Regions from separate parts of the Enterobacter quasiroggenkampii genome, predicted to be linked through region 3. Evidence: predicted binding sites of a transcription regulator. Region 3 holds the regulator's gene; each other region holds the start of a gene.
The links. Region 3 encodes PurR, which represses purine synthesis genes. Its sites were predicted from a motif close to CANGCAAACGTTTGCNTG; they were not measured.
Positions count from the first base shown of each region.

Region 1: the regulator PurR is predicted to act here: its motif matches at 5,062-5,079, upstream of raiA (ribosome-associated translation inhibitor RaiA).
Region 2: the regulator PurR is predicted to act here: its motif matches at 6,157-6,174, upstream of purH (bifunctional phosphoribosylaminoimidazolecarboxamide formyltransferase/IMP cyclohydrolase).

Region 1 covers NZ_CP143745.1:4,163,623-4,173,663, reverse strand. The annotation lists gene aroF (3-deoxy-7-phosphoheptulonate synthase AroF) at 64-1,134, shown strand; gene tyrA (bifunctional chorismate mutase/prephenate dehydrogenase) at 1,145-2,266, shown strand; gene V1572_RS19845 (SMP-30/gluconolactonase/LRE family protein) at 2,327-3,199, shown strand; gene pheA (bifunctional chorismate mutase/prephenate dehydratase) at 3,196-4,356, opposite strand; Phe leader region at 4,387-4,512, opposite strand; gene pheL (pheA operon leader peptide PheL) at 4,464-4,511, opposite strand; gene raiA (ribosome-associated translation inhibitor RaiA) at 4,623-4,964, opposite strand; gene bamD (outer membrane protein assembly factor BamD) at 5,233-5,970, opposite strand; gene rluD (23S rRNA pseudouridine(1911/1915/1917) synthase RluD) at 6,102-7,082, shown strand; gene yfiH (purine nucleoside phosphorylase YfiH) at 7,079-7,810, shown strand; gene clpB (ATP-dependent chaperone ClpB) at 7,940-10,041, shown strand, end outside.
Region 2 covers NZ_CP143745.1:831,441-841,481, reverse strand. The annotation lists gene metA (homoserine O-succinyltransferase) at 1-668, opposite strand, end outside; rRNA gene rrf (5S ribosomal RNA) at 892-1,007, opposite strand; rRNA gene V1572_RS04010 (23S ribosomal RNA) at 1,079-3,982, opposite strand; rRNA gene V1572_RS04005 (16S ribosomal RNA) at 4,181-5,720, opposite strand; gene purH (bifunctional phosphoribosylaminoimidazolecarboxamide formyltransferase/IMP cyclohydrolase) at 6,282-7,871, shown strand; gene purD (phosphoribosylamine--glycine ligase) at 7,887-9,179, shown strand; gene V1572_RS03990 (DUF1481 domain-containing protein) at 9,270-9,962, opposite strand; gene hupA (nucleoid-associated protein HU-alpha) at 9,974-10,041, opposite strand, start outside.
Region 3 covers NZ_CP143745.1:2,561,450-2,571,490, reverse strand. The annotation lists gene eptA (phosphoethanolamine transferase EptA) at 45-1,670, shown strand; gene V1572_RS12315 (TetR/AcrR family transcriptional regulator) at 1,712-2,311, shown strand; gene V1572_RS12310 (alkene reductase) at 2,366-3,463, shown strand; gene gloA (lactoylglutathione lyase) at 3,563-3,970, shown strand; gene rnt (ribonuclease T) at 4,065-4,724, shown strand; gene grxD (monothiol glutaredoxin 4) at 4,800-5,147, opposite strand; gene V1572_RS12290 (C40 family peptidase) at 5,486-6,259, shown strand; gene sodB (superoxide dismutase [Fe]) at 6,382-6,963, shown strand; gene V1572_RS12280 (MFS transporter) at 7,002-8,168, opposite strand; gene V1572_RS12275 (YnhF family membrane protein) at 8,332-8,421, opposite strand; gene purR (HTH-type transcriptional repressor PurR) at 8,719-9,744, shown strand; gene punR (DNA-binding transcriptional activator PunR) at 9,762-10,041, opposite strand, start outside.

The sequences.
Region 1 (10,041 bases), 1.6 Mb from region 3:
TATCGTGGTCTCACCTCACCGAGGAAAACAACTATCGCAAACGAGCTTTACAGGATCGCCATCATGCAAAAAGACGCGCTGAACAACGTACATATCACTGACGAACAGGTTTTAATTACTCCGGATCAACTGAAAGCGGAATTTCCGCTGAGCGTCGCGCAGGAGGCTCAGATTGAGCACTCGCGTCAGACCATTTCAAATATCATCGCCGGCCGCGATCCGCGCCTGCTGGTGGTGTGTGGTCCTTGCTCCATTCACGATCCTGAAACCGCCATTGAGTACGCTCGTCGATTTAAAGCATTAGCGGAGGAGGTCAGCGATAGCCTCTATCTGGTGATGCGCGTCTATTTTGAGAAGCCACGTACCACTGTCGGCTGGAAAGGGTTGATTAACGATCCGCACATGGATGGCTCGTTTGATGTGGAAGCAGGTCTGAAGATTGCGCGTCGCCTGCTGGTGGAGCTGGTCAGCATGGGGCTGCCTCTGGCAACCGAAGCGCTGGATCCGAACAGCCCGCAATACCTTGGCGATCTGTTCAGCTGGTCCGCGATTGGCGCGCGTACCACGGAATCGCAAACCCACCGCGAGATGGCGTCTGGTCTGTCGATGCCGGTTGGTTTTAAAAACGGTACCGATGGCAGTCTGGCGACGGCGATCAACGCCATGCGCGCTGCCGCCATGCCGCACCGTTTCGTCGGTATCAACCAGGCGGGCCAGGTTTGCCTCCTGCAAACGCAGGGCAACCCGGACGGTCACGTGATCCTGCGCGGCGGGAAAGCCCCGAACTACAGCCCGGCGGACGTGGCGCAGTGTGAAAAAGAGATGGAGCAGGCGGGACTGCGCCCGGCACTGATGGTAGATTGCAGTCATGGTAATTCGAATAAAGATTACCGTCGCCAGCCTGCGGTTGCGGAATCCGTGGTCGCACAGATCAAAGATGGCAATCGTTCGATTATCGGTCTGATGATTGAGAGCAATATTCATGAAGGCAATCAATCATCTGAACAACCGCGCAGCGCCATGAAGCACGGCGTCTCCGTGACGGATGCCTGCATCAGCTGGGAGACCACCGATGCGCTGCTGCGTGAGATCCATAAAGATTTAAACGGCCATCTGGCGACGCGTCTGGCTTAAGAGGGTAGTTATGGTTGCTGAATTGACCGCACTGCGCGATCAAATTGATGAAGTGGATAAGGCGCTGCTGGATCTGCTGGCGCGCCGCATGGCCCTGGTTGCCGAAGTCGGTGAGGTGAAAAGCAAATACGGCCTGCCGATCTACGTCCCGGAGCGCGAGGCCTCCATGCTGGCCTCCCGTCGCAAAGAGGCGCAGGCGCTGGGCGTTTCGCCGGATTTGATTGAGGATGTTCTGCGTCGCGTGATGCGGGAGTCCTATTCCAGTGAAAACGACAAGGGCTTCAAAACCCTTTGTCCGACCCTGCGTCCGGTGGTGATTGTCGGCGGTGCAGGACAGATGGGGCGCCTGTTTGAAAAAATGCTGACCCTTTCTGGTTATCAGGTGCGCATTCTGGAAAAAGAGGACTGGGCCCAGGCGCCGGAACTCATGAAAGATGCCGGAATGGTTATCGTCAGCGTGCCGATCCACGTGACGGAGCAAATCGTCGGGAAGCTGCCTCCTTTACCGAAAGATTGCATCCTGGTGGATCTGGCCTCCGTCAAAAATGGTCCGCTACAGGCTATGCTGGCGGCGCATACGGGGCCAGTGCTGGGTCTGCACCCAATGTTTGGCCCGGACAGCGGCAGCCTGGCTAAGCAGGTGGTGGTTTACTGCGACGGTCGTCAGCCGGAAGCCTATCAGTGGTTCCTGGAACAGATTCAGGTATGGGGCGCACGGCTGCACCGCATCAGCGCGGTCGAGCACGATCAGAACATGGCGTTCATTCAGGCGTTGCGCCATTTTGCCACGTTTGCCTACGGCCTGCATCTGGCGGAAGAGAACGTACAGCTTGAACAGCTGCTGGCGCTCTCTTCACCTATCTATCGTCTGGAGCTGGCGATGGTCGGGCGTCTGTTCGCGCAGGATCCGCAGCTGTACGCGGATATTATTATGTCCTCGGAAAATAACCTGGCGCTGATCAAGCGCTACTATCAGCGCTTTGGTGAAGCCATTACGCTGCTGGAGCACGGAGACAAGCAGGCGTTTATCGACAGCTTCCGCAAGGTCGAGCACTGGTTTGGCGATTACGCGCAGCGTTTCCAGAATGAGAGCCGGACGTTGTTGCGCCAGGCAAATGACAGTCGCCAGTAATGCGATGATGTATATACTGAAAGCCAGCATTGCTGGCTTTTTTCATTTTGGGGAACTGTCATGGCCGAACCGCAGCTGCTGTTGAATTACACCGGGCATTTGCCTGAATGCCCGACGTGGAGCGCCGACGAGCACGCGCTCTACTGGGCCGATATTCTGGAAGGAGAGATCCACCGCTACCATCTGCCGACGGCAGAACACACCGTGCTTTCTTTCCACGAGGAGGTGGGCTGTTTCGCGCTGCGCGAGCGCGGCGGGTTTATTGTCGCCATGCGCAATGGCATCTGGCTTGCCGATAAGCATGGCCTTCTGCAGCGCAAGGTGTGCGACAACCCCTCTAACCCGCAGCTGGCGCGTTTTAACGATGGGGGTACCGACCATCAGGGCCGGTTCTATGCGGGCACGTTCTGGGGACCCGGAGATTACAACGGCGCCCTGCTGATGCGCATCGACAACGACCTGACGCCGAAGGTGATCCAGTGCGATATCCACGGGCACAACGGCTTAGCGTTTAGCCCGGATAAGCAGTGGATGTTTACCTCAGACACGCCAAACGGTGTGATTTACCGTACCCCGCTTGATGAGCAGGGCGAACCGGGTAAGCGAGAGGTGTTTCGTCAGTTTAAAGAGGGCGAGGGGATACCGGACGGCGCGGCGATGGATGTGGAAGGTTGCTACTGGAGCGCGCTGTTTGACGGCTGGCGCATCGCGCGTTTTTCACCGCAAGGGGAGCAGCTGGAAGAGTATCGCATGCCGGTACGTTGCCCGACGATGGTCTGCTTTGGCGGCGATGATATGAAAACGCTGTTTATTACCACCACGCGGGAAAATATGGATGCGGAGGAGGTGACGAAATATCCGCTCTCCGGGGCCATCTTCACCCTGCCGGTGAGCGTGGCAGGGATGAAGAAAAGCCGTTTTATCGAACGTTAGATCGGATCGACCGGGACGACGTTTTCGCTCGGGTAGCAGCCCAGCACCTTCATGGAACGCGTGATCTCGCCCAGCTCGCGCAGGGCTTTCTGCATGGAAGCAGACTCCAGGTTGGCCTGGATATCGAGGTAGAACATCTCTTCCCATGGATTACCGTGGATTGGGCGCGATTCCAGCCGGGTCATGATCAGGTTGTGATTACGCAGTACCAGCAGGGCTTCAACCAGCGCACCGGCCTGTTGGCCGGTGGCCATCAGCAGCGTGGTTTTGGCCGGTACCTGGTCAGAGACATTGATTGCCTTGCGGGCCAGCACCACGAAGCGGGTAATGTTTTGCGTCTGGTTTGCCAGGTTGCGTTCCAGCACCTGTAAACCATACAGCGCGCCACCCGCTTCGCTGCCGAGCGCCGCGACGGTGGGAGAGTTCGCCTGGGCGACTTTTTCCATCGCCGCCGAGGTGCTTTCGGTGTACTCAATTTTCCAGTTCGGATAGCGGTTCAGGAACTGGCTGCACTGCTGGAACGGCTGCGGGTGGCTGTAGACGGTTTCGATCGTGTTCAGGTCCGTTGAACCGGAGACCAGCACGCAGTGATCGATAGGGATCGTCAGCTCGCCGACCAGCGACAGGCTGGTGTGCTGCAGCAAGTCGTAGACGTCGTTGATGGCGCCGGAGCTGGTGTTTTCAATCGGCACCACGGCGTAATCCGCCTGGCCGGTCTCGACCTGGTTAAAAATGTCGGCAAACTTCGCGCAGCCGCTTTCAATAAATTCTTCGAAATGACGAGCGGCATACTGACGTGCGGCCAGGTGAGAATAGGAGCCCTTTGGCCCGAGGAAAGCGATACGCGCAGAGTGCGGATTGGTTTTATTGAGATGCTGCTGCAGTAGCGCTTGCTGGGTCAGAACGGAATCTTCGATGATGAGCTGGAACAACCGGGTGATGTAGTGGGCATCGAGGTGATGCGCTTTGCCGAGCTGAATGAGCCGTTCCAGCAGATCCCGCTCGCGGTCGATATCACGGACCGGACGATGGGAGTCCAGCTTGGCTTTACCCACTTCAACGGCAAGGGCGCGGCGTTCGGCCAGCAGCGCCAGCAGTTTCTCATCCAGCGCGCTGATTTTTACTCGCAGATCCAGTAACGGGTTTTCCGGTGTCATAGTGTTGCCTGTCTCATCTTATCGTTATCAATAAAAAAGGCCCCCCGGTGTGGGAGGCCTTGTTGTTCGTCTTCGCATTCTTTATCACACGACGAAACGCCTCCCGTTCAGGGGAAGGTAAAAAAGAATGCGAAGAAGAACGGCGTAAGTTTCATAAAGTCATCCTGTGAGTGATACCGTTAAAGTACCCGTACTGTTTTCACCCTGTCAATAAAAAACAAAAAACGCGCCCGAAGGCGCGTTGGCGGTACACTCAATTTAAAGGATTACTCTTCTTCAACTTCTTCCGCGAAGCTGGCGTCTTTCACCGACGTTGTGGCGCGACGGGCTTCACCTTTGTGTTGCACTTTATTGAGCTGCCGTTCCAGCTTGTTGATCAAATCGTTAATAGCGGTGTACATATCCTCATGTTTTGCGCTGGCGACCAGATGGCCGTTTGGAGTATTGATAGTTGCGTCAGCGATGAAACCCTGCGGCTCCTTGGACAGGATGATATGTGGATTAATCAAATGTGTTTGCCATTTATCCAGTTTGGCGAGACGGTCTGCGACGTGCTGGCGAATTGCCGGAGTAATTTCCATTTGTTTACTGGTAATGTTCATTGTCATAAATTTTACCTCTTGTCTTTCCGTCTTGGTGATTCCAGCATACCCGACCTAATGTCAAAATGTGTGATTTAGATCACGTTATTTTGTCGGTTTTTGTCAGGGAATCTTTTTTGTGAGGCAGGGCAGGAAGAGGTGAGATTTACCTTGTAGAAGGCATAAATTGGGGCCATAGTTGACAGGATGTGTTGAGGCTAACGCGCTTCAGCGACGCTCAGAAACGAATAAAAAAACGGCAGCCTTCGGGCTGCCGTTTTGCATTGAGGCAAAATCAGGTGTTGCTGCTGTTCGCGGCGATGATTTTCGCCACTTTTTCAGCCTGACCGGTCATCTGCATCTGACGGTAAGCATTTTCCATCAGCTTCAGGCCGTCGCGCGTTGCCTGAGTATCCGGGTAATCACGCAGCATACCTTCTACGCGGTTAACCACGGCAACCCATGCGCCACGGCGGGTATAATATTCCGCCACGGAGTATTCATATTTCGCCAGACGATCTTTAAGGAACACCAGACGTTTGGTTGCGTCGGTCACGTACTGGCTGTTCGGATAGCCGCGCACCAGCTTGGAGAAGTCATTGAAGGCATCACGCGCATGCTGCGGGTCACGGTCAGAACGATCCACGCCGAAGAAGCCCTGCAGCGCACTGTCGTCCAGCGCCATGTTGGTGAGGCCGCGCATGTACATTACGTAGTCGATGTTAGGATGAGTCGGGTTCAGACGCATGAAACGATCGATGGTTGCCTGAGCCAGCGGCAGATCGGCATTTTTATAGTATGCGTAGATGAGATCTAACTGTACCTGCTGCGAATACGGACCAAATGGATAGCGATTATCCAACGCTTCCAGTTGCGTTATCGCCTGTTTCCAGTTACCGTCCTGCAACTTTTGTTGTGCAGTCGCATAGATTTCATTCGGCGGATTGTCAGGGACCTGTTCATTTGAACCGGAGCAGCCCACCAAAGCCAGGCTCAACGTGGCCGCTGCCACCAGATATTTCATGCGCGTCATGACGTTTTGACTTTCCTCAAATGTTTGTCCGGGAGAAACTCTGTTCCTGCTCCCGATTAAGACCAGCTACAATAGCACACTATATTAAACGGCAAAGCCGTAAAACCCAACGTTAAACGAAGAAGCAGTTTATGGCACAACGAGTAGAACTCACCGCAACAGTCTCCGAAAATCAGCTCGGTCAACGCTTAGATCAGGCTTTGGCCGAATTGTTCCCTGATTATTCGCGTTCACGCATAAAAGAATGGATCCTTGACCAGCGCGTGATGGTAAACGGCAAGATCTGGGACAAACCAAAAGAGAAAGTGTTAGGTGGGGAAGCTGTCGCCATCAATGCTGAAATCGAAGAGGAAATCCGCTTCGAGCCGCAGGATATCCCACTGGACATTGTCTATGAAGATGATGACATTCTGGTGATCAACAAGCCGCGCGACCTGGTTGTTCACCCGGGTGCGGGAAACCCTGACGGTACGGTACTTAACGCACTTCTCCATTATTATCCGCCGATCGCGGATGTTCCGCGCGCGGGCATCGTGCACCGTCTGGATAAAGACACTACCGGTCTGATGGTGGTGGCGAAGACCGTTCCTGCTCAGACACGTCTGGTGGAGTCGCTGCAGCTGCGCGAAATCACCCGTGAGTATGAGGCGGTAGCCATTGGGCATATGACCTCTGGCGGGACGGTAGAAGAGCCTATCAGCCGTCACCCGACCAAGCGAACCCATATGTCGGTGCATCCGATGGGTAAACCGGCGGTGACGCACTATCGCATTATGGAGCATTTCCGTATCCATACGCGTCTGCGTCTGCGTCTGGAGACCGGACGTACCCACCAGATCCGCGTGCATATGGCCCACATTACCCATCCGCTGGTGGGGGATCAGGTCTACGGTGGTCGTCCTCGCCCGCCTAAAGGCGCATCGGATGAGTTCATCAGCGTATTGCGTAAATTCGACCGTCAGGCGCTGCACGCGACCATGCTGCGTCTTTACCATCCTATCACCGGCATTCAGATGGAGTGGCATGCGCCTATCCCGCAGGATATGGTGGACCTTATTGACGCCATGCGTGCCGATTTCGAAGAACATAAGGATCAAGTGGACTGGTTATGACCAAACTGATTGTCCCGGAGTGGCCATTGCCTGCCGGCGTGGCTGCCTGCAGTTCAACCCGTATTGGCGGTGTTAGCCAGGGCGCGTGGGAGTCGTTGAACCTCGGCGCACACTGTGGCGATAACCTGGAACACGTGGAAGAGAACCGCAGGCGTCTGTTTGCTGCGGGGAACCTGCCTTCAAATCCGGTCTGGCTGGAACAGGTTCATGGCAAGGCGGTGCTGAAGTTGACGGGAGAACCCTATGCTTCTAAACGTGCTGATGCCTCTTACAGCAATACTCAGGGAACCGTTTGTGCCGTAATGACCGCCGATTGTCTGCCAGTGCTGTTCTGCAACCGTGCAGGCACCGAGGTGGCTGCAGCTCACGCGGGCTGGCGTGGACTGTGTGAAGGCGTGCTGGAAGAAACCGTCGCCTGCTTTAAGGATGAGCCCGCCAATATTATGGCCTGGCTTGGCCCGGCCATTGGTCCTCGCGCTTTTGAAGTGGGGCCGGAGGTTCGCGAAGCCTTTATGGATAAAGATCCGCAAGCGGTGGACGCCTTCCTGCCTTCTGGAGATAAATATCTGGCCGATATTTATCAGCTTGCTCGTCAGCGCCTGAACAGCGTCGGCATAACGCAGATCTTCGGCGGCGATCGCTGTACATTCACCGAAAAGGGTGATTTTTTCTCTTATCGCCGCGACAAGACGACGGGGCGTATGGCAAGTTTCATTTGGCTGATATAACCTAAAGAATCAAGACGATCCGGCACGTGCCGTTTTCTTTTCACATAATTCAGGTCATTAACCTTGAATAATTGAGGGATGACCTCATTTAATCTCCAGTAGCAAATTTGACCTGTTATGGGAGGAGTTATGCGTCTGGATCGTCTTACTAATAAATTCCAGCTTGCTCTCGCCGATGCCCAGTCCCTCGCACTGGGGCACGACAACCAATTTATCGAACCTCTTCATTTAATGAGCGCCTTGCTGAATCAGAAAGGGGGATCGGTACGTCCTTTATTAACGTCCGCTGGCATTAATGCTGGCCAGTTACGCACCGCTATCGATCAGGCGCTGAGCCGTTTACCGCAGGTCGAAGGGACCGGCGGCGACGTTCAGCCGTCGCAGGATCTGGTGCGCGTCCTGAACCTTTGCGACAAGCTGGCGCAAAAACGTGGGGACAATTTTATTTCGTCAGAGCTGTTTGTTCTGGCGGCGCTTGAATCACGCGGTACCTTGACCGACCTGCTGAAATCCGCCGGTGCGACCACCGCCAATGTGACTCAGGCGATTGAGAACATGCGCGGAGGTGAAAGCGTGAACGATCAGGGAGCCGAAGACCAACGTCAGGCTTTGAAGAAATTTACGGTCGATCTGACCGAGCGTGCTGAACAGGGCAAACTTGACCCAGTAATCGGCCGTGATGAAGAAATCCGCCGTACCATTCAGGTGCTGCAGCGTCGTACCAAGAACAACCCGGTACTGATAGGTGAACCGGGGGTCGGTAAAACCGCCATCGTTGAAGGGCTGGCGCAGCGTATTGTGAACGGTGAAGTGCCGGAAGGTCTGAAGGGCCGCCGCGTACTGGCGCTGGACATGGGCGCGCTGGTGGCCGGTGCGAAATACCGCGGCGAGTTCGAAGAGCGTCTGAAAGGCGTGCTTAATGACCTGGCGAAGCAGGAAGGCAACGTTATCCTGTTTATCGATGAGCTGCACACCATGGTCGGTGCCGGTAAGGCAGACGGCGCGATGGATGCCGGGAACATGCTGAAACCTGCGCTGGCGCGCGGTGAACTTCACTGCGTCGGTGCCACTACGCTGGATGAGTACCGTCAGTACATTGAAAAAGATGCTGCGCTGGAACGTCGTTTCCAGAAAGTGTTTGTTGCCGAGCCAAGCGTTGAAGATACCATCGCGATCCTGCGTGGTCTGAAAGAGCGCTATGAACTGCACCACCATGTGCAGATCACTGACCCGGCCATCGTTGCGGCGGCGACGCTTTCGCATCGTTATATTGCTGACCGTCAGCTGCCGGATAAAGCGATCGACCTGATTGATGAAGCGGCGTCGAGCATTCGTATGCAGATTGACTCGAAGCCGGAAGAGCTGGACCGACTCGACCGACGCATCATTCAGCTCAAGCTGGAACAGCAGGCGCTGAAGAAAGAGTCTGATGAAGCCAGTAAGAAACGTCTCGATATGCTCAATGAAGAACTGGACGATAAAGAGCGCCAGTATTCTGAGCTGGAAGAAGAGTGGAAAGCCGAGAAAGCTTCCCTTTCTGGTACGCAGACCATCAAAGCTGAACTCGAACAGGCAAAAATTGCCATTGAGCAGGCGCGACGCGTGGGTGACCTGGCGCGAATGTCTGAGCTGCAGTACGGCAAAATTCCTGAGCTGGAAAAACAGCTTGAGATCGCGACGCAGTCAGAAGGTAAAACGATGCGTCTGTTGCGTAATAAAGTGACGGATGCCGAGATCGCGGAAGTCCTGGCGCGCTGGACCGGTATTCCCGTGGCGCGCATGCTGGAAGGCGAGCGTGAAAAACTGCTGCGCATGGAGAACGATCTCCACAATCGTGTGATTGGTCAAAATGAAGCGGTTGAAGCGGTATCGAATGCTATTCGTCGTAGCCGTGCAGGGCTGTCCGATCCAAACCGCCCGATTGGTTCGTTCCTGTTCCTTGGGCCGACCGGTGTCGGTAAAACCGAGCTGTGCAAAGCGCTGGCTAACTTTATGTTCGACAGCGACGATGCGATGGTGCGTATCGACATGTCCGAGTTTATGGAGAAACACTCCGTCTCGCGTCTGGTCGGTGCGCCTCCAGGATATGTGGGTTATGAAGAAGGTGGGTACCTGACAGAAGCGGTGCGTCGTCGTCCTTATTCCGTCATCCTGCTGGATGAGGTGGAAAAAGCGCATCCGGATGTGTTCAACATCCTGCTTCAGGTGCTGGACGATGGTCGTCTGACCGA
Region 2 (10,041 bases), 1.7 Mb from region 3:
GCAAACAGGTAAGCGTCCCCATCTTCCGTTTCGGCCAGAATCTCCAGATCGGTGTAATCACGAATCAGCTGGGCCGGGAAGTCAGCGTAGCGAGAATGCGGAGCCAGGAAAGAATCATCAAACCCGCGCGTCAGCAACGCATGGGGATGGAGAATATGGTGTTCGTATACGCCGGAGAGCTTTTCAGTGCGGGTTTGCTTGGGGATGCCATAGAGAATATTCAGTGCGGCTTGTACCGCCCAACAGACAAACAGCGTGGACGTGACGTGATCTTTTGCCCACTCCAGAACCTGTTTGATCTGCGGCCAGTAAGCGACATCGTTAAATTCCACCAGGCCCAGCGGCGCGCCGGTCACAATCAGACCGTCGAAGTTTTCACCCTGAATGTCATCGAAGTTGCAGTAGAAGTTGTTCAGATGCTCAGAAGGCGTATTGCGTGACTCACGGGCGTCGATTCGCAGCAGTTGAATATCGACCTGCAGCGGGGAGTTCGACAGCAGACGCAGGAACTGGTTTTCTGTTTCGATCTTTTTGGGCATCAGATTGAGAATAAGCACCTTCAGCGGGCGAATTTCCTGACCTGTCGCACGTGAAGTCGTCATCACAAAGACATTTTCTTCACGCAAGAAATTGACGGCTGGTAGCTCGTCCTGCACCCGAATCGGCATAGCTTTGTATCCTCACAGCATACGTATAAACGTTTAGACATCCAGACAGCTAACGATACCCAGAAATGGCTTGAATGTCGAGTCTGCAAGCAGAAGGTGAGAAAGTTTCAAGGAGAGGATGGTGCAGTCTGACGCCCTCACCCCGTCCCTCTCCCACAGGGAGAGGGAGAAAACAAAAGCAAAAAACCCCGCACCTTACGGTACGGGGTTCTTCTTAATTGATGCCTGGCAGTTCCCTACTCTCACATGGGGAGACCCCACACTACCATCGGCGCTACGGCGTTTCACTTCTGAGTTCGGCATGGGGTCAGGTGGGACCACCGCGCTAAAGCCGCCAGGCAAATTCTGTTAATCTGTATCAGGCTGAATTTTGATTGTTCGTCTCTTCGCCAAAACATCTTCGGCGTTGTAAGGTTAAGCCTCACGGTTCATTAGTATCGGTTAGCTCAACGCATCGCTGCGCTTACACACCCGACCTATCAACGTCGTCGTCTTCAACGTTCCTTCAGGAGACTTAAAGTCTCAGGGAGAACTCATCTCGGGGCAAGTTTCGTGCTTAGATGCTTTCAGCACTTATCTTTTCCGCATTTAGCTACCGGGCAGTGCCATTGGCATGACAACCCGAACACCAGTGATGCGTCCACTCCGGTCCTCTCGTACTAGGAGCAGCCCCCCTCAATTCTCCAGCGCCCACGGCAGATAGGGACCGAACTGTCTCACGACGTTCTAAACCCAGCTCGCGTACCACTTTAAATGGCGAACAGCCATACCCTTGGGACCTACTTCAGCCCCAGGATGTGATGAGCCGACATCGAGGTGCCAAACACCGCCGTCGATATGAACTCTTGGGCGGTATCAGCCTGTTATCCCCGGAGTACCTTTTATCCGTTGAGCGATGGCCCTTCCATTCAGAACCACCGGATCACTATGACCTGCTTTCGCACCTGCTCGAGCCGTCACTCTCGCAGTCAAGCTAGCTTATGCCATTGCACTAACCTCCTGATGTCCGACCAGGATTAGCTAACCTTCGTGCTCCTCCGTTACTCTTTGGGAGGAGACCGCCCCAGTCAAACTACCCACCAGACACTGTCCGCAACCCGGATCACGGGTCTACGTTAGAACACCAGCCATTAAAGGGTGGTATTTCAAGGACGGCTCCATGCAGACTGGCGTCCACACTTCAAAGCCTCCCACCTATCCTACACATCAAGGACCAGTGTTCAGTGTCAAGCTATAGTAAAGGTTCACGGGGTCTTTCCGTCTTGCCGCGGGTACACTGCATCTTCACAGCGAGTTCAATTTCACTGAGTCTCGGGTGGAGACAGCCTGGCCATCATTACGCCATTCGTGCAGGTCGGAACTTACCCGACAAGGAATTTCGCTACCTTAGGACCGTTATAGTTACGGCCGCCGTTTACCGGGGCTTCGATCAAGAGCTTCGCGTTGCCGCTAACCCCATCAATTAACCTTCCGGCACCGGGCAGGCGTCACACCGTATACGTCCACTTTCGTGTTTGCACAGTGCTGTGTTTTTAATAAACAGTTGCAGCCAGCTGGTATCTTCGACTGATTTCAGCTCCACCCGCAGGGGCTTCACCTACATATCAGCGTGCCTTCTCCCGAAGTTACGGCACCATTTTGCCTAGTTCCTTCACCCGAGTTCTCTCAAGCGCCTTGGTATTCTCTACCTGACCACCTGTGTCGGTTTGGGGTACGATTTCGTGTTACCTGATGCTTAGAGGCTTTTCCTGGAAGCAGGGCATTTGTTACTTCAGCACCGTAGTGCCTCGTCATCACACCTCAGCGTTAAAAGGTACCGGATTTACCTGGAACCTCCGCCTACATGCTTAAACCGGGACAACCGTCGCCCGGCTAACATAGCCTTCTCCGTCCCCCCTTCGCAGTAACACCAAGTACAGGAATATTAACCTGTTTCCCATCGACTACGCCTTTCGGCCTCGCCTTAGGGGTCGACTCACCCTGCCCCGATTAACGTTGGACAGGAACCCTTGGTCTTCCGGCGAGCGGGCTTTTCACCCGCTTTATCGTTACTTATGTCAGCATTCGCACTTCTGATACCTCCAGCATGCCTCACAGCACACCTTCAACGGCTTACAGAACGCTCCCCTACCCAACAACACATAGTGTCGCTGCCGCAGCTTCGGTGCATGGTTTAGCCCCGTTACATCTTCCGCGCAGGCCGACTCGACCAGTGAGCTATTACGCTTTCTTTAAATGATGGCTGCTTCTAAGCCAACATCCTGGCTGTCTGTGCCTTCCCACATCGTTTCCCACTTAACCATGACTTTGGGACCTTAGCTGGCGGTCTGGGTTGTTTCCCTCTTCACGACGGACGTTAGCACCCGCCGTGTGTCTCCCGTGATAACATTCTTCGGTATTCGTAGTTTGCATCGGGTTGGTAAGCCGGGATGGCCCCCTAGCCGAAACAGTGCTCTACCCCCGAAGATGAGTTCACGAGGCGCTACCTAAATAGCTTTCGGGGAGAACCAGCTATCTCCCGGTTTGATTGGCCTTTCACCCCCAGCCACAAGTCATCCGCTAATTTTTCAACATTAGTCGGTTCGGTCCTCCAGTTAGTGTTACCCAACCTTCAACCTGCCCATGGCTAGATCACCGGGTTTCGGGTCTATACCCTGCAACTTAACGCCCAGTTAAGACTCGGTTTCCCTTCGGCTCCCCTATACGGTTAACCTTGCTACAGAATATAAGTCGCTGACCCATTATACAAAAGGTACGCAGTCACACCACGAAGGTGCTCCCACTGCTTGTACGTACACGGTTTCAGGTTCTTTTTCACTCCCCTCGCCGGGGTTCTTTTCGCCTTTCCCTCACGGTACTGGTTCACTATCGGTCAGTCAGGAGTATTTAGCCTTGGAGGATGGTCCCCCCATATTCAGACAGGATACCACGTGTCCCGCCCTACTCTTCGAGTTCACAACCTGTGTGTTTTCGTGTACGGGACTGTCACCCTGTACCGTGCGACTTTCCAGACGCTTCCACTAACACACAAGCTGATTCAGACTCTGGGCTGCTCCCCGTTCGCTCGCCGCTACTGGGGGAATCTCGGTTGATTTCTTTTCCTCGGGGTACTTAGATGTTTCAGTTCCCCCGGTTCGCCTCGTTAACCTATGTATTCAGTTAACGATAGTGTGACGAATCACACTGGGTTTCCCCATTCGGACATCGCCGGGTCAAAGGTTCATATCACCTCGCCGGCGCTTTTCGCAGATTAGCACGTCCTTCATCGCCTCTGACTGCCAGGGCATCCACCGTGTACGCTTAGTCGCTTAACCTCACAACCCGAAGATGTTTCACTTCTGATTGCGAAAATTTGAGAGACTCGAACACACCTTAAAGATGTGTCGTTTCAATTTTCAGCTTGATCCAGATTTTTAAAGAGCAAAACTTCTTAATGCACTCAAAAGTACATTCAGAAGTTCATCATTCATCAGACAATCTGTGTGAGCACTGCAAAGGCAGGTTCTTTAAGGTAAGGAGGTGATCCAACCGCAGGTTCCCCTACGGTTACCTTGTTACGACTTCACCCCAGTCATGAATCACAAAGTGGTAAGCGCCCTCCCGAAGGTTAAGCTACCTACTTCTTTTGCAACCCACTCCCATGGTGTGACGGGCGGTGTGTACAAGGCCCGGGAACGTATTCACCGTAGCATTCTGATCTACGATTACTAGCGATTCCGACTTCATGGAGTCGAGTTGCAGACTCCAATCCGGACTACGACGCACTTTATGAGGTCCGCTTGCTCTCGCGAGGTCGCTTCTCTTTGTATGCGCCATTGTAGCACGTGTGTAGCCCTACTCGTAAGGGCCATGATGACTTGACGTCATCCCCACCTTCCTCCAGTTTATCACTGGCAGTCTCCTTTGAGTTCCCGGCCTAACCGCTGGCAACAAAGGATAAGGGTTGCGCTCGTTGCGGGACTTAACCCAACATTTCACAACACGAGCTGACGACAGCCATGCAGCACCTGTCTCAGAGTTCCCGAAGGCACCAATCCATCTCTGGAAAGTTCTCTGGATGTCAAGAGTAGGTAAGGTTCTTCGCGTTGCATCGAATTAAACCACATGCTCCACCGCTTGTGCGGGCCCCCGTCAATTCATTTGAGTTTTAACCTTGCGGCCGTACTCCCCAGGCGGTCGACTTAACGCGTTAGCTCCGGAAGCCACGCCTCAAGGGCACAACCTCCAAGTCGACATCGTTTACGGCGTGGACTACCAGGGTATCTAATCCTGTTTGCTCCCCACGCTTTCGCACCTGAGCGTCAGTCTTTGTCCAGGGGGCCGCCTTCGCCACCGGTATTCCTCCAGATCTCTACGCATTTCACCGCTACACCTGGAATTCTACCCCCCTCTACAAGACTCTAGCCTGCCAGTTTCGAATGCAGTTCCCAGGTTGAGCCCGGGGATTTCACATCCGACTTGACAGACCGCCTGCGTGCGCTTTACGCCCAGTAATTCCGATTAACGCTTGCACCCTCCGTATTACCGCGGCTGCTGGCACGGAGTTAGCCGGTGCTTCTTCTGCGGGTAACGTCAATTGCTGAGGTTATTAACCTCAACACCTTCCTCCCCGCTGAAAGTACTTTACAACCCGAAGGCCTTCTTCATACACGCGGCATGGCTGCATCAGGCTTGCGCCCATTGTGCAATATTCCCCACTGCTGCCTCCCGTAGGAGTCTGGACCGTGTCTCAGTTCCAGTGTGGCTGGTCATCCTCTCAGACCAGCTAGGGATCGTCGCCTAGGTGAGCCATTACCCCACCTACTAGCTAATCCCATCTGGGCACATCTGATGGCAAGAGGCCCGAAGGTCCCCCTCTTTGGTCTTGCGACGTTATGCGGTATTAGCTACCGTTTCCAGTAGTTATCCCCCTCCATCAGGCAGTTTCCCAGACATTACTCACCCGTCCGCCGCTCGTCACCCAGGAGCAAGCTCCCTGTGTTACCGCTCGACTTGCATGTGTTAGGCCTGCCGCCAGCGTTCAATCTGAGCCATGATCAAACTCTTCAATTTAAGTTTGATGCTCGTGAATTAAACTTCGTAATGAATTACGCATGTTCACTCAGAGACTTGGTATTCATTTATTGTCCGAAGACATTAAGAATCCATGTCACTTTGAGTGCCCACACAGATTGTCTGATAAATTGTTAAAGAGCAGTGCAACGCGGCTTTTGCTCACCGTTGCGAGGTGGCGTATATTACGCTTTCCTCTTTCAGAGTCAACCCGTTATTTCAGGATTTTTTCTCTTCAACCGAACCGCTTGTTGTGTGAAGTGATTCACATCCGCCGTGTCGATGGAGGCGCATTATAGGGAGTTCTCCGCAGGCCGCAACCGCTAAATGACAGAAAAATGACTGACTGCTGCATTCCACAGCAAAACCCCGCCTTATACCTTTTTACGCACAGACTTATCCACAATGATACGAAAAAGTAAAAATGTGCGAGCGTTGCGCAAACGTTTTCGTTAAAATGCTCGCGCTTAACAAGGATGCCTCGTCAGGTGTGTTAGATGAGTTTTTCACAGGAAAATTCATCTAACGCTCTCTGTAATCGTGAAATCCAGGGGATTTACCATGCAACAACGTCGTCCAGTCCGCCGCGCTCTGCTCAGTGTTTCTGATAAAGCCGGTATCGTCGAATTCGCTCAGGCACTTTCTGCACGCGGTGTGGAGCTGCTTTCCACAGGTGGAACCGCTCGCCTGTTAGCAGATAAAGGTCTGCCGGTAACCGAAGTGTCCGATTACACCGGTTTCCCGGAAATGATGGATGGACGCGTCAAAACCCTGCATCCGAAAGTCCACGGCGGTATTCTTGGCCGTCGCGGTCAGGACGACGCCATTATGGAACAGCACGACATCGCGCCGATCGACATGGTTGTCGTTAACCTCTACCCGTTTGCCCAGACCGTTGCCCGCGAAGGCTGCTCTCTGGAAGATGCTGTAGAGAACATTGATATCGGCGGCCCGACCATGGTGCGCTCTGCGGCCAAGAACCATAAAGATGTCGCCATCGTGGTAAAGAGCAGCGATTACACCACCATTATTAATGAGATGGACGCCAACGAAGGGTCGCTGACCCTGGAAACGCGTTTCGACCTCGCCATCAAAGCCTTCGAACACACCGCGGCGTACGACAGCATGATCGCCAACTACTTCGGTAGCCTGGTACCGGCTTACCACGGTGAAAGCAAAGATCCTTCCGGCCGCTTCCCGCGCACCCTGAACCTGAACTTCATTAAGAAGCAGGATATGCGTTACGGTGAGAACAGCCACCAGCAGGCAGCCTTCTATATAGAAGAAGAGGTAAAAGAAGCCTCTGTTGCAACCGCTCAGCAGGTGCAGGGCAAAGCGCTCTCCTATAACAACATTGCCGACACCGACGCGGCGCTGGAATGCGTGAAAGAGTTCAGCGAGCCGGCCTGCGTTATCGTCAAGCACGCCAACCCATGCGGCGTGGCGGTAAGCACGTCGATTCTGGAAGCTTACGATCGCGCATACAAAACTGACCCAACCTCCGCGTTCGGTGGCATCATTGCCTTCAACCGTGAGCTGGATGCGGAAACGGCTCAGGCCATCATCTCCCGCCAGTTTGTCGAAGTGATCATCGCGCCATCGGCCTCCGAGGAAGCGCTGAAAATCACCGCGGCAAAACAGAACGTGCGCGTACTGGTTTGCGGCCAGTGGGCAGAACGCGTGCCGGGCCTGGACTTCAAACGCGTAAACGGCGGTCTGCTGGTTCAGGATCGCGATCTGGGTATGGTGACAGAAGCCGACCTGCGCGTGGTGACCAAACGTCAGCCGACCGAACAGGAACTGCGTGACGCGCTGTTCTGCTGGAAAGTGGCGAAGTTCGTGAAATCCAACGCCATCGTCTACGCGAAAGAGAACATGACCATCGGGATAGGCGCAGGCCAGATGAGCCGCGTTTACTCTGCGAAAATCGCGGGTATTAAAGCAGGTGACGAAGGTCTGGAAGTCAAAGGCTCCGCCATGGCCTCTGACGCCTTCTTCCCGTTCCGTGATGGTATCGACGCAGCAGCCGCTGTCGGCATCACCTGCGTGATCCAGCCAGGCGGTTCAATCCGCGACGACGAAGTGATTGCCGCTGCCGACGAACACGGCATCGCGATGATCTTCACCGACATGCGCCACTTCCGCCATTAATTCCCGGAGCTGAAAATGAAAGTATTAGTGATTGGTAACGGCGGACGCGAGCACGCGCTGGCGTGGAAAGCGGCGCAGTCTCCGCTGGTGAAAACGGTCTTCGTGGCACCGGGCAACGCCGGTACCGCACTGGAACCCGCGCTGCAGAACGTGGCTATCGGCGTGACCGACATTCCGGCGCTGCTCAGTTTTGCCCAGAGCGAGAAAATCGACCTGACCATCGTCGGCCCGGAAGCGCCGCTGGTGATTGGCGTGGTGGATGCGTTCCGCGCAGCGGGCCTGAAAATCTTCGGCCCAACGGAAGGCGCCGCGCAGCTGGAAGGCTCCAAAGCCTTCACCAAAGATTTCCTCGCGCGTCATAACATCCCGACGGCGGAATATCAGAATTTCACTGAAGTGGAGCCTGCTCTGGCCTACTTACGTGAGAAGGGCGCGCCGATTGTTATCAAGGCCGACGGACTGGCCGCCGGTAAAGGCGTGATCGTCGCGATGACGCTCGACGAAGCCGAAGCCGCGGTTCAGGACATGCTGGCAGGTAACGCCTTTGGCGATGCGGGCCACCGCATCGTGATTGAAGAGTTCCTCGACGGTGAAGAGGCGAGCTTTATCGTCATGGTCGACGGCGAGCACGTTCTGCCGATGGCCACCAGCCAGGATCACAAGCGTGTGGGTAATGGCGACACGGGTCCTAACACCGGCGGGATGGGCGCTTACTCCCCTGCTCCGGTCGTGACTGACGACGTCCACCAGCGCACCATGGATCGCATCATCTGGCCTACCGTGAAGGGAATGGCAGCAGAAGGGAATACCTACACCGGTTTCCTTTACGCAGGTCTGATGATCGACAAGCAGGGTAACCCTAAGGTCATCGAATTCAACTGCCGCTTTGGCGATCCGGAAACACAGCCCATCATGCTGCGCATGAAATCCGATCTGGTGGATCTGTGCCTGGCAGCCTGCGATGGCAAGCTGGACGAAAAAACCTCCGAGTGGGACGAGCGTGCGTCTCTCGGCGTGGTGATTGCTGCGGGTGGTTATCCGGGCAACTACAGCACCGGAGATGAAATCCACGGTCTGCCGCTGGAAGAGAGGGAAGGTGCGAAGGTGTTCCACGCCGGTACGAAGCTGGCTGAGGACGATCGCGTTCTGACCAACGGCGGCCGCGTGCTGTGTGCAACCGCGCTGGGCCATACCGTGGCAGAAGCGCAGAAGCGCGCCTATGCGCTGATGGCGGATATTCACTGGAACGGTAGCTTTAGCCGTCAGGATATCGGCTATCGCGCGATTGCGCGCGAGCAGGGGGAGTAATTCCTCCTCGCCCTCACCCTCTCCCACGGGGAGAGGGAATCGTTCGTAGGCCGGATAAGCGTCAGCGCCATCCGGCTTAATCCACAGAACTCAGAAACTCTTCTCTGTCGGCTGCCAGGTGCAGAAGTCTTCGTTCGCCACCAATAGCAATTGAGAACCTTCCGGCGCTTCCAGCCACGCCACACTCACTTCCATTGATGAATGACGCTGACGGCGTTGAATGTGTTCGGTCGCCCAGGACTCGAGCTCAGGCTTGACCGTTTGCCCTTCGCAGGTCGTCACCGTCCCGTCATTATGCCAGCGCCCCTGGCGCAGCACGACGCGTCCCAGACGAAGCGCATCGCTGGTCTGGCGGATTTGTTCGGCCCGGTAACGGTAGAGGGCGATTTGATCGCTGGAAAGCTGCTGTTTTTGACCGCTGACTTCGCGCTGCATAAAGCTCAGCTCGCCATGGTCGTCAAAACGCACTTTCACGTGTTCGGGGGTCTTGCTGTAGACGTTCAGCTCAATCAGCGACAGGTCATCTCCCTGCCAGCGATACTCCGCCGTCGATGTATTGCCGCTATGCCACGGGCTAAAGGCAGAAAGCAGATGCACTTCGCCGCCGGAATCTTTACGCCAGATCCTGACCGCGCCCTGGTTGTCCGCGTAGCCGCTGGCGGTAAACGGCGGCAAAGCGGTGTCGTGGCTACAGGCTGACAGCAGCAGCATGCCTGCCAGCGCGAGCGTTCCGCGCCAGAAAGACAAAAGGGGCGTTGCCGCCCCTTCGCTAAAACTGTTCACTGCCACGCGTCTTACTTAACTGCGTCTTTCAGTGCTTTACCAGAAACAAATGCCGGCACGTTCGCTGCGGCGATTTTGA
Region 3 (10,041 bases):
TCTTTATACTCGGCCCATCATGACAATGACAGGTTTACCGATCGATGTGGTTAATCAAAAAGTTACAATGTAACGACATTAAATTTACTCTGGGCTGTGCACTCTTCTTTACGCTAATCAACGGGCTGTTTATCCAGCGCAGCTGGGCCATTATTGCCCCTGCGCACCTGCACGACATCCTCTTTGCCGCGTCCGTACCGCTGGTGCTGTTTTGCGGCTGGGTGATTGTGTTTAGCCTGCTGAATATCCCCTATATCCGCAAGCCGCTGCTGATTGTATTGACGATCGGATGCGCCGCGGCAACCTACTTTATGTACACCTACGGCGCGGTGATCGATCAGAACATGATTGTGAACGTGTTCGAAACCAACTCTCAGGAAGCGACAGCCCTGGTGACGCCGCAGATGATTCTGTGGATTGTTATTGCTGGCCTCGTGCCTTCCGTGGTGCTGGCGCTGACCCGCATTCGTACCGGGAAATGGTGGTATGCCCTGCTGACGCGCGTTGCCGCGATGCTTGGCGCCCTGCTGGTGATTATCCTGATTGCGGCAGTGTTTTATAAAGATTACGCCTCGCTGTTTCGCAACAACAAAAGCATCGTCAAAATGGTGACCCCGGCCAACTATGTCAGCGCGGTGGTGAAGTACAGCAAAATGCGCTGGTTTGCCGGCGATCAAACGCTGGTACGGATTGGCGAAGATGCCCATAAAGGGCCGTTGATTTCAGGTCAACAAAAGAAAACCGTTCTGATACTGGTCGTTGGGGAAGCCTCTCGCGCGGCGAACTACTCCCTGAATGGTTACGATCGTGAAACGAACCCGGAGCTGAAAAAGCAGGATGTCATTAACTTCCCGCAGGCCTCCTCATGCGGCACTGAAACCGCCGTTTCCGTTCCGTGCATGTTCTCGGGCATGACGCGTAGCAAATACGATGCCGACCTGGCGCACCATCAGGAAGGTCTGCTCGATGTGCTGAAGCATGCGGGTATCAACCTGCTGTGGCGCGACAACGACGGCGGCTGTAAAGGCGCCTGCGATCGCGTGCCGCATACCGATATGACGCAGTGGAATCTGGATCAGTTCTGCAAAGATAAATCCTGTATTGATGATGTGAATTTCTACCGTCTGGACAACGTGCTGGATGGTCTGAAGCAGGACACGGTGCTGGTTATCCACCTGATGGGAAGCCACGGTCCGGCGTACTATCGCCGTTACCCGGACACTTTCCGGAAATTCACCCCAACCTGCGACACCAACGAGATTCAGGATTGCGATCATCAGGCGCTGATGAATACCTATGACAACACCATCCTGTATACCGACAGCATGGTCAGCAAAACCATTGATGCGCTGAAAGCTCGCCAGGCAAGCATGAATACCGCGCTGATTTATCTCTCAGATCACGGTGAGTCACTGGGTGAAAGCGGCATTTATCTGCACGGGACGCCGTACATGCTGGCGCCGGAGCAGCAAACGCACATTCCGTTTATGTTCTGGCTGTCACCGGACTACGCGAAAAACTTTGGCATCAATGAACAGTGTTTACGCGACCATGCAGCAAAAAATGCGGTCTCCCAGGACAATTTATTCTCAACCGTATTGGGTATGATGGACGTTAAATCAACGGTTTATCAACAGCAGCTGGATATTCTGAACGCATGTCGTCAATAAACTCGCTTGCATTAGACCGAACGGTCTATTAGAGTGCGGTCATGAGCAGAAATACTGAACACGATACCCGCGAACATCTACTGGCAACCGGCGAGCGTCTTTGCATGCATCGCGGGTTTACCGGTATGGGGTTGAGCGAGTTATTAAAAACCGCTGAGGTACCGAAGGGGTCGTTTTATCACTACTTCCGGTCCAAAGAGGCCTTTGGCGTGGCAATGCTGGAGCGTCATTACGCGAGCTACCACCAGCGTCTGGCGACCCACTTTGCGTCGGGTGAAGGAAACTATCGGGATCGTGTTCTGAACTACTATCAGGAAACGCTGAACCAGTTCTGTCAGCAGGGCATTATCAGCGGATGCCTGACGGTCAAGCTGTCTGCCGAGGTGTGCGATCTTTCCGAAGATATGCGCTCGGCGATGGATAAGGGTGCCCGCGGCGTGATCGCCCTGCTGGCCCAGGCGCTGGAAAAAGGCCGCGACGAAAAAACGCTGGCCTTTTCCGGCGACCCCTTAATGCAGTCTCAGGTGCTCTACTCCCTGTGGTTAGGCGCCAACCTGCAGGCAAAAATTTCGCGCAGTGCCGTGCCGCTGGAAAGCGCGCTGGCACATGTGAAAAACAGCATTACTGCGCCTGGCGTATAACGGGCGCTTTTTATTTACCTTATTACTAGTCGACTGGTCTACTCAGGAGTCTTTATGTCAGCTGAAAAATTGTTTACCCCATTGAAAGTGGGTGCCGTCACGGCGCCAAACCGCGTGTTCATGGCTCCGCTGACCCGTCTGCGCAGCATTGAGCCGGGTGACATCCCCACCCCGCTGATGGGCGAATACTATCGTCAACGCGCAAGCTCTGGTCTGATCATCACCGAAGCCACGCAGATCTCTGCGCAGGCGAAAGGTTACGCCGGTGCGCCGGGCCTTCACAGCCCGGAACAGATCGCGGCATGGCAAAAAATCACCGCGGGCGTTCACGCTGAAGAGGGTCGTATTGCGGTCCAGCTGTGGCATACCGGTCGTATCTCACACAGCAGTATCCAGCCTGGCGGTCAGGCACCGGTCTCCGCGTCAGCCCTGAGCGCCAATACCCGTACTTCCCTGCGCGATGAAAACGGCAACGCGATCCGCGTGGATACCTCTATGCCGCGCGCGCTGGAGCTGGACGAAATCCCGGGGATTGTTAACGACTTCCGTCAGGCCGTGGCCAACGCCCGTGAAGCCGGTTTTGACCTGATTGAGCTGCACTCCGCGCATGGCTATCTGCTGCACCAGTTCCTGTCACCGTCGTCTAACCATCGCACCGACCAGTACGGCGGCAGCGTCGAAAACCGCGCCCGTCTGGTGCTGGAAGTGGTGGATGCGGTTTGCAAGGAGTGGAGTCCGGACCGTATCGGGATCCGCGTCTCCCCAATCGGGTCTTTCCAGAACGTCGACAACGGCCCGAACGAGGAAGCAGATGCGCTCTATCTGATTGAAGAGCTGGCCAAACGCGGTATTGCCTATCTGCACATGTCTGAGCCTGACTGGGCTGGCGGTAAGCCTTACACTGAAGCCTTCCGCCAGAAAGTGCGCGAGCGCTTCCACGGGGTGATCATCGGTGCAGGTGCCTATACGCCTGAGAAAGCCGAAGATCTGATTAATAAAGGGCTGATCGATGCCGTCGCGTTTGGCCGCGACTACATCGCCAACCCGGATCTGGTTGCTCGCCTGCAGAAAAAAGCGGCGCTCAACCCGCAGCGTCCGGAAAGCTTCTACGGCGGCGGCGCGGAAGGCTACACCGACTACCCTTCACTGTAATCTCGCCATTGTTCATTGATAGCGGCGACAGTTCGCCGCTATACTAAAACATCGTTTCTGATCAAAAGCTTTTTTATTCCATTGGTTAATGAGGAAATTATGCGCCTACTTCACACCATGCTGCGCGTTGGCGACCTGCAACGTTCTATCGATTTCTACACTAACGTCCTGGGCATGAAACTGCTGCGCACCAGCGAAAACCCGGAATATAAATACTCACTGGCATTCGTGGGTTACGGCCCGGAAACGGATGAAGCCGTGATCGAGCTGACCTACAACTGGGGCGTTGACAGCTATGAGCTGGGCACGGCCTACGGCCATATCGCGCTGGAAGTGGATAACGCGGCCGACGCGTGCGAACGCATTCGCAAAAATGGCGGTAACGTCACGCGCGAAGCGGGCCCGGTAAAAGGCGGCACCACCGTGATTGCGTTTGTGGAAGATCCGGACGGTTACAAAATCGAGCTGATTGAAGCCAAAGACGCCGGTCGCGGTCTGGGCAACTGATCCCTCAGGGCGCAACGTGCGCCCGTAGTTTTACTGCATCACCCCGCAAAATTTGCCATAATGCGCTCTGCTTTTTCCCATGTAAGAGACCCTGATGTCCGATAACGCTCAATTTAGCGGTCTGTGCGACCGTTTTCGTGGTTTTTATCCCGTTGTGATTGATGTAGAAACAGCCGGATTTAACGCTAAAACCGATGCGCTGCTCGAAATTGCCGCCATCACGCTGAAGATGGATGAACAGGGCTGGCTTACACCGGACACCACGCTGCATTTCCACGTTGAACCTTTCGAAGGGGCAAACTTACAGCCGGAAGCGCTGGCGTTTAACGGTATCGATCCGCATAATCCGCTGCGCGGTGCCGTCAGTGAATATGACGCGCTGCACGCCATTTTTAAAATGGTGCGTAAAGGCATGAAAGAGAGCAACTGCAGCCGCGCCATTATGGTGGCCCATAACGCCACCTTCGATCACAGCTTTACCATGGCTGCCGCGGAGCGCGCGTCGCTCAAACGCAACCCCTTCCACCCTTTTGTCACCTTCGACACCGCCGCGCTGAGCGGCCTGGCGCTGGGACAAACGGTGTTATCAAAGGCCTGTATTACAGCTGGCATTCCGTTCGACGGCACGCAGGCGCACTCCGCGTTGTATGACACGGAGCGTACCGCAGAGCTGTTCTGTGAGATCGTCAACCGCTGGAAGCGTCTGGGCGGCTGGCCGCTGCCGATGGGCGATGAGGCCGAGCGCCAATCGTAGGTCGGGTAAGCGCAGCGCCACCCGACAAAAAAAAAGCGACCACATAGCAGGTCGCTTTTTTATTTCCGCAGAGAATTACTCTGCGTCCGGCTCTTCCGTTTTGTACTTCGCCGCGGTTTCTTTGATCAGCTGCTGCAGTTCACCGCGCTGATACATTTCAATCAGAATATCGCAACCGCCAACCAGTTCACCGTCTACCCACAGCTGTGGGAACGTCGGCCAGTTCGCGTACTTCGGCAGCTCAGCGCGGATGTCCGGGTTCTGCAGGATATCAACGTAAGCAAAACGCTCACCACAGGCAGACAGCGCCTGAACCGCTTGCGCGGAGAAGCCGCAGCTTGGCAGCTTTGGAGAACCTTTCATATACAGCAGAATCGGGTTTTCAGCGATCTGGCGCTGGATTTTTTCAATAGTGGTGCTCATGTCTTGCTTCCTTTAACTTCTGTTACGGCATTCGTCTGACATTGTAGCGGTTCAGACTGGCATCGGAAAATAACATTTTTGTCACGTATAGACATTCTACCCCGAGTCACGAAAAGTTGCATTGCAAATGGTGTTTACCCCTGCGGCGGCCAGGGTTTTGCTTAGGGAATGGGCAAATGTAAGACAGAACGATGAATTTTTTTGCACTTGCTAACGAAACAGGATTAGAGATTGAAAAATGGTATTAACTTTCTGGCTTTTTATGGATTAGAATCGACGGGCTTTGTAAATCACACGCGGGTATTATTGATGACCTGCATTTATCAGGGGACTGCCCAGTGGCGCGGATAAATAAAATCTCGATCACGCTCTGTGCTTTACTGTTTACTTCACTCACTTTCACGCCAGTGGCAAACGCCTCTCAGCAGGCGCGGCATTCTGCTGTACAAAAAAACCATCTGGTGAAAGCCACAGAACGTAAGAAAAAAACCACCGCTAAAAACGACAAGAAAAAGACAAACACACAGACTAAAAAAACCGCTTCCAGCAAGACGAAAACCACTTCTTCCCGCACTGCCCACACCGCCAAAAGTAAAGCTTCGCAAACCGCCGCTAACCTCGTGACTGAAAAATGCATCGCGCGTAAAGGCCATAAGGCGAAATGCACCAAGGTCACTAAAATAGCGGAAGTGCATAAAGTGCGCGTCCAGAAAGCGCAAAAAACCGCAATGAACAAGCTGATGGGGCAGATTGGCAAACCTTATCACTGGGGCGGGACTTCGCCGCGTACCGGTTTTGACTGCAGCGGCCTCGTCTATTACGCCTATAAAGATCTGGTCAAGTTCCGCATTCCGCGCACCGCCAACGAAATGTACCACCTGCGCGACGCGTCCCCGGTCAACCGTGGAGAGCTGGAGAACGGCGATCTGGTCTTCTTTCGCACGCAGGGCCGCGGGACAGCTGACCACGTTGGCGTCTATGTCGGCAACGGAAAATTCATCCAGTCACCGCGTAGCGGCCAGGATATTCAGATCACCTCTCTCAGTGAAGACTACTGGGTACGCCATTACGTCGGCGCACGCCGCGTGATGACGCCGAAAACCATTCGCTAACCCCTGCCCTGCCACACCCGTGGCAGGGTAAGTTCCTCTTTTGCATACCCTTTCAATTTGCTATCCTGTCCTTGTTGTCTGTGTGGTTATTGACAACACAAAATACAATAAGGAGAGAAGCAATGTCGTTCGAATTACCTGCACTACCGTATGCAAAAGACGCCCTGGCCCCGCACATTTCTGCGGAAACCCTGGAATATCACTACGGCAAGCATCACCAGACGTACGTCACCAACCTGAACAATCTGATTAAGGGCACCGATTTTGAAGGCAAAACGCTGGAAGAGATCGTGCGCAGTTCTGAGGGTGGCGTATTCAACAACGCCGCTCAGGTGTGGAACCACACCTTCTACTGGCACTGCCTGGCGCCAAACGCCGGTGGCGAACCTGTCGGTGAACTGGCTACCGCCATTAACGCCGCCTTTGGCAGCTTCGCGGAATTCAAAGCGAAGTTCACCGATGCCGCCATCAAGAACTTCGGTTCAGGCTGGACGTGGCTGGTCAAAGAGGCGGATGGCAAACTGGCTATCGTGTCCACCTCTAACGCGGGCACCCCGCTGACCACCAGCGCTAAGCCGCTGATGACCGTGGACGTATGGGAACACGCTTACTACATCGATTACCGTAACGCGCGCCCTAACTACCTGGAGCACTTCTGGGCACTGGTTAACTGGGACTTTGTGGCGAAGAACTTCGCCGCGTAAGAGACACGCAGAAGGGTTCGCCCTTCTGCGTTTTTGGTTTATTCCGCAGCGCAGGCTGCTTCTGGCTGTTTACGACCCGACATCATCACCAGCAGCAGGCCGAGCGCGGCAATAATCGCCCCCATCACCGGCACAAAACTGTACCCCAGCCCCCCTGAAATCACGGCCCCACCGGCCGCCGCACCGAGCGCATTGCCCAGGTTAAAGGCACCAATATTGACCGAGGATGAGAGGCCCGGCGCTTCATGCGCAACGCGCATCACGCGCATCTGCAGCGGTGGCACCACAGCGAACGTTGCAGCCCCCCAGACGACCATCGCCACCGCGGCGCCAAACTCGTTACGCGCCAGCCACGGAATGGCGATCATGATAACAATCAGCAGGGTTAAGAAGCCCTTCAGCGTTCCGCTCACCGAACGGTCGGCAAATTTCCCGCCGAGATAGTTGCCAATCGAGAAGCCCACGCCAATTAGCACCAGCATCGCGGTCACAAAGAGAGGCGTTGCGTGGGTGATGTCATGCAGCACAGGTGAAATATATGTGTAGAGGGTAAACATCGCCCCTGCCCCCAGCACGGTCGTAAGCAGCGCAGAGAGCACCTGCGGGCGCACCAGCACCGACAGCTCTCTGCGTACGTCAGGGCGTTCACCCGCGCTGCCTTTTGGCAGGGAGAAGAACAACGCCACCATCGCGACTACGCCCAGTCCGGCCGTCGCCAGGAAGGACATCCTCCAGCCAATGACCTCGCCCAGCCAGGTTGCCGCAGGAACGCCGCCAATGTTAGCAATGGTCAGGCCCATAAACATGGTGGCCACGGCGCTGGCCTGCTTATGTTTTGGCACCACGCTTGCCGCCACAACCGACCCCAGCCCAAAGAACGCGCCGTGGTTGAGGCTGGTCAGAATACGCGACAGCATCAGCGTGGTGTAGTCCGGCGAAATGGCCGAAAGCACGTTACCGAGGGTGAAAATCGCCATCAGGAAAATGAGCGCATTGCGGCGCGCGCGGTGCGAAAGGAGAAGCGTCATTAGCGGCGCCCCCACCATCACGCCGATAGCGTAGGCGCTGATTAACATGCCTGCCGCAGGGATCGAGACGTCCACGCCGCGGGCGATGACGGGCAGTAACCCCATCGGGGAGAATTCAGTGGTGCCAATCCCAAAAGCGCCAATCGCCAGGGCCAGCAGGGGAAAATTGATTTTCATGCGTCAACTCCGGATGCCGTGTCATGTGGTGACACAGAACAAAGAAGCGGAAAGCATGACATCAATCACAAAAAATGAGAAGTTAACAAAATGGCAAAAGATTTTTGCCTTAGGAGTAACAATCGGGGTGAGCGGGAGGGAGAAGGCTCTCCCTCCGCGTAAATCAGTGCAGTGCGGCCGTCAGACCCGCCGCGACAATCAGAGCCAGCACAACAACGGTGGTGAACAGCGAAAACTTCAGATCGGAACTCATCAATTTTTCTCCTTTTAATCCCCCCACGAAAAGTGAGCCTGCTCATTTTTGCATAATTTACGTCAAAAATCTTCCTGGATTTAGGCTGATAAACACTTTACCTCTTCCCCTTTTCATCAAGATAGGACAAAATTCCACGCTAAATTTATTAGCGTACCGGCCATTGACCCCCTCCTGACGTCCCGTGTCGTTTTCCCGGCGTGCCGCAATTCAAGATTGCGTGATAAGGGTGAGAGAAGGCAAACGTTTACCTTCAAGTTTTTCAGGAGTTTAGGATATGGTCTGGAGTGACATTTAATGGCAACAATTAAAGACGTAGCAAAACGCGCAAACGTTTCCACTACAACCGTATCACATGTAATTAACAAAACCCGCTTCGTGGCGGAAGAGACGCGCAACGCCGTCTGGGCAGCGATCAAAGAGCTGCACTATTCGCCAAGTGCGGTTGCGCGCAGCCTCAAGGTTAATCACACCAAATCCATTGGATTGCTGGCCACCAGCAGTGAAGCGGCCTATTTTGCCGAGATCATTGAAGCGGTAGAGAAGAACTGCTTCCAGAAAGGCTATACCCTGATTCTGGGCAACGCATGGAACAGCATAGAAAAACAGCGTGCCTACCTGTCGATGATGGCGCAGAAGCGCGTGGATGGCCTGCTGGTGATGTGTTCCGAGTACCCGGAATCCGTGCTGTCGATGCTCGAAGAGTATCGCCATATCCCCATGGTGGTCATGGACTGGGGTGAAGCGCGCGCGGACTTCACCGACTCCGTTATCGACAACGCCTTTGAAGGCGGTTACATGGCGGGTCGTTACCTGATCGAACGCGGTCACCGCGAGATTGGCGTGATCCCGGGTCCGCTGGAGCGTAACACCGGCGCGGGCCGTCTGGCCGGTTTTATGAAAGCGATGGAAGAAGCGCTGATCACCGTGCCGGAAAACTGGATCGTGCAGGGCGACTTTGAGCCGGAATCAGGCTACCGCGCAATGCAGCAGATCGTTTCCCAGCCGCACCGCCCGACCGCCGTTTTCTGCGGGGGTGACATCATGGCCATGGGTGCGCTCTGCGCCGCCGATGAGCTGGGTCTGCGCGTACCGCAGGATATTTCCGTGATCGGGTATGACAACGTGCGTAACGCGCGCTTCTTCACCCCGGCGCTGACAACCATTCACCAGCCAAAAGATTCGCTGGGCGAAACGGCCTTCAATATGCTGTTGGACAGAATCGTCAACAAACGCGAAGAGTCGCAGTCCATTGAAGTTCACCCACGCCTGATTGAACGCCGTTCCGTTGCGGATGGTCCGTTCCGCGACTACCGTCGTTAATCCCTTGACGGGGCCAGCTACGCTGGCTCCCGTAACCATTCCCGGTTTAGCGTTTCGCTGTCTCCCAGATAATCCAGCAGCCAGGCCATGGCGGGCGAGACATCATTTTGTTGCCAGGTCAGGCAGCAGGCCGCGTCCGGGAACGGATTCTCCAGCGTCAGTTCAACCCATTCTCCGGTATCGATGCGCGGACGCGCAAAATGAACGGGCACCATCGCGACGCACAGCCCGGCGCTGAGGCACGTCGCCGACGATTCCCAGTCAGGAGCCACCACTCGCCGCTGGTTGTCCAGAAGC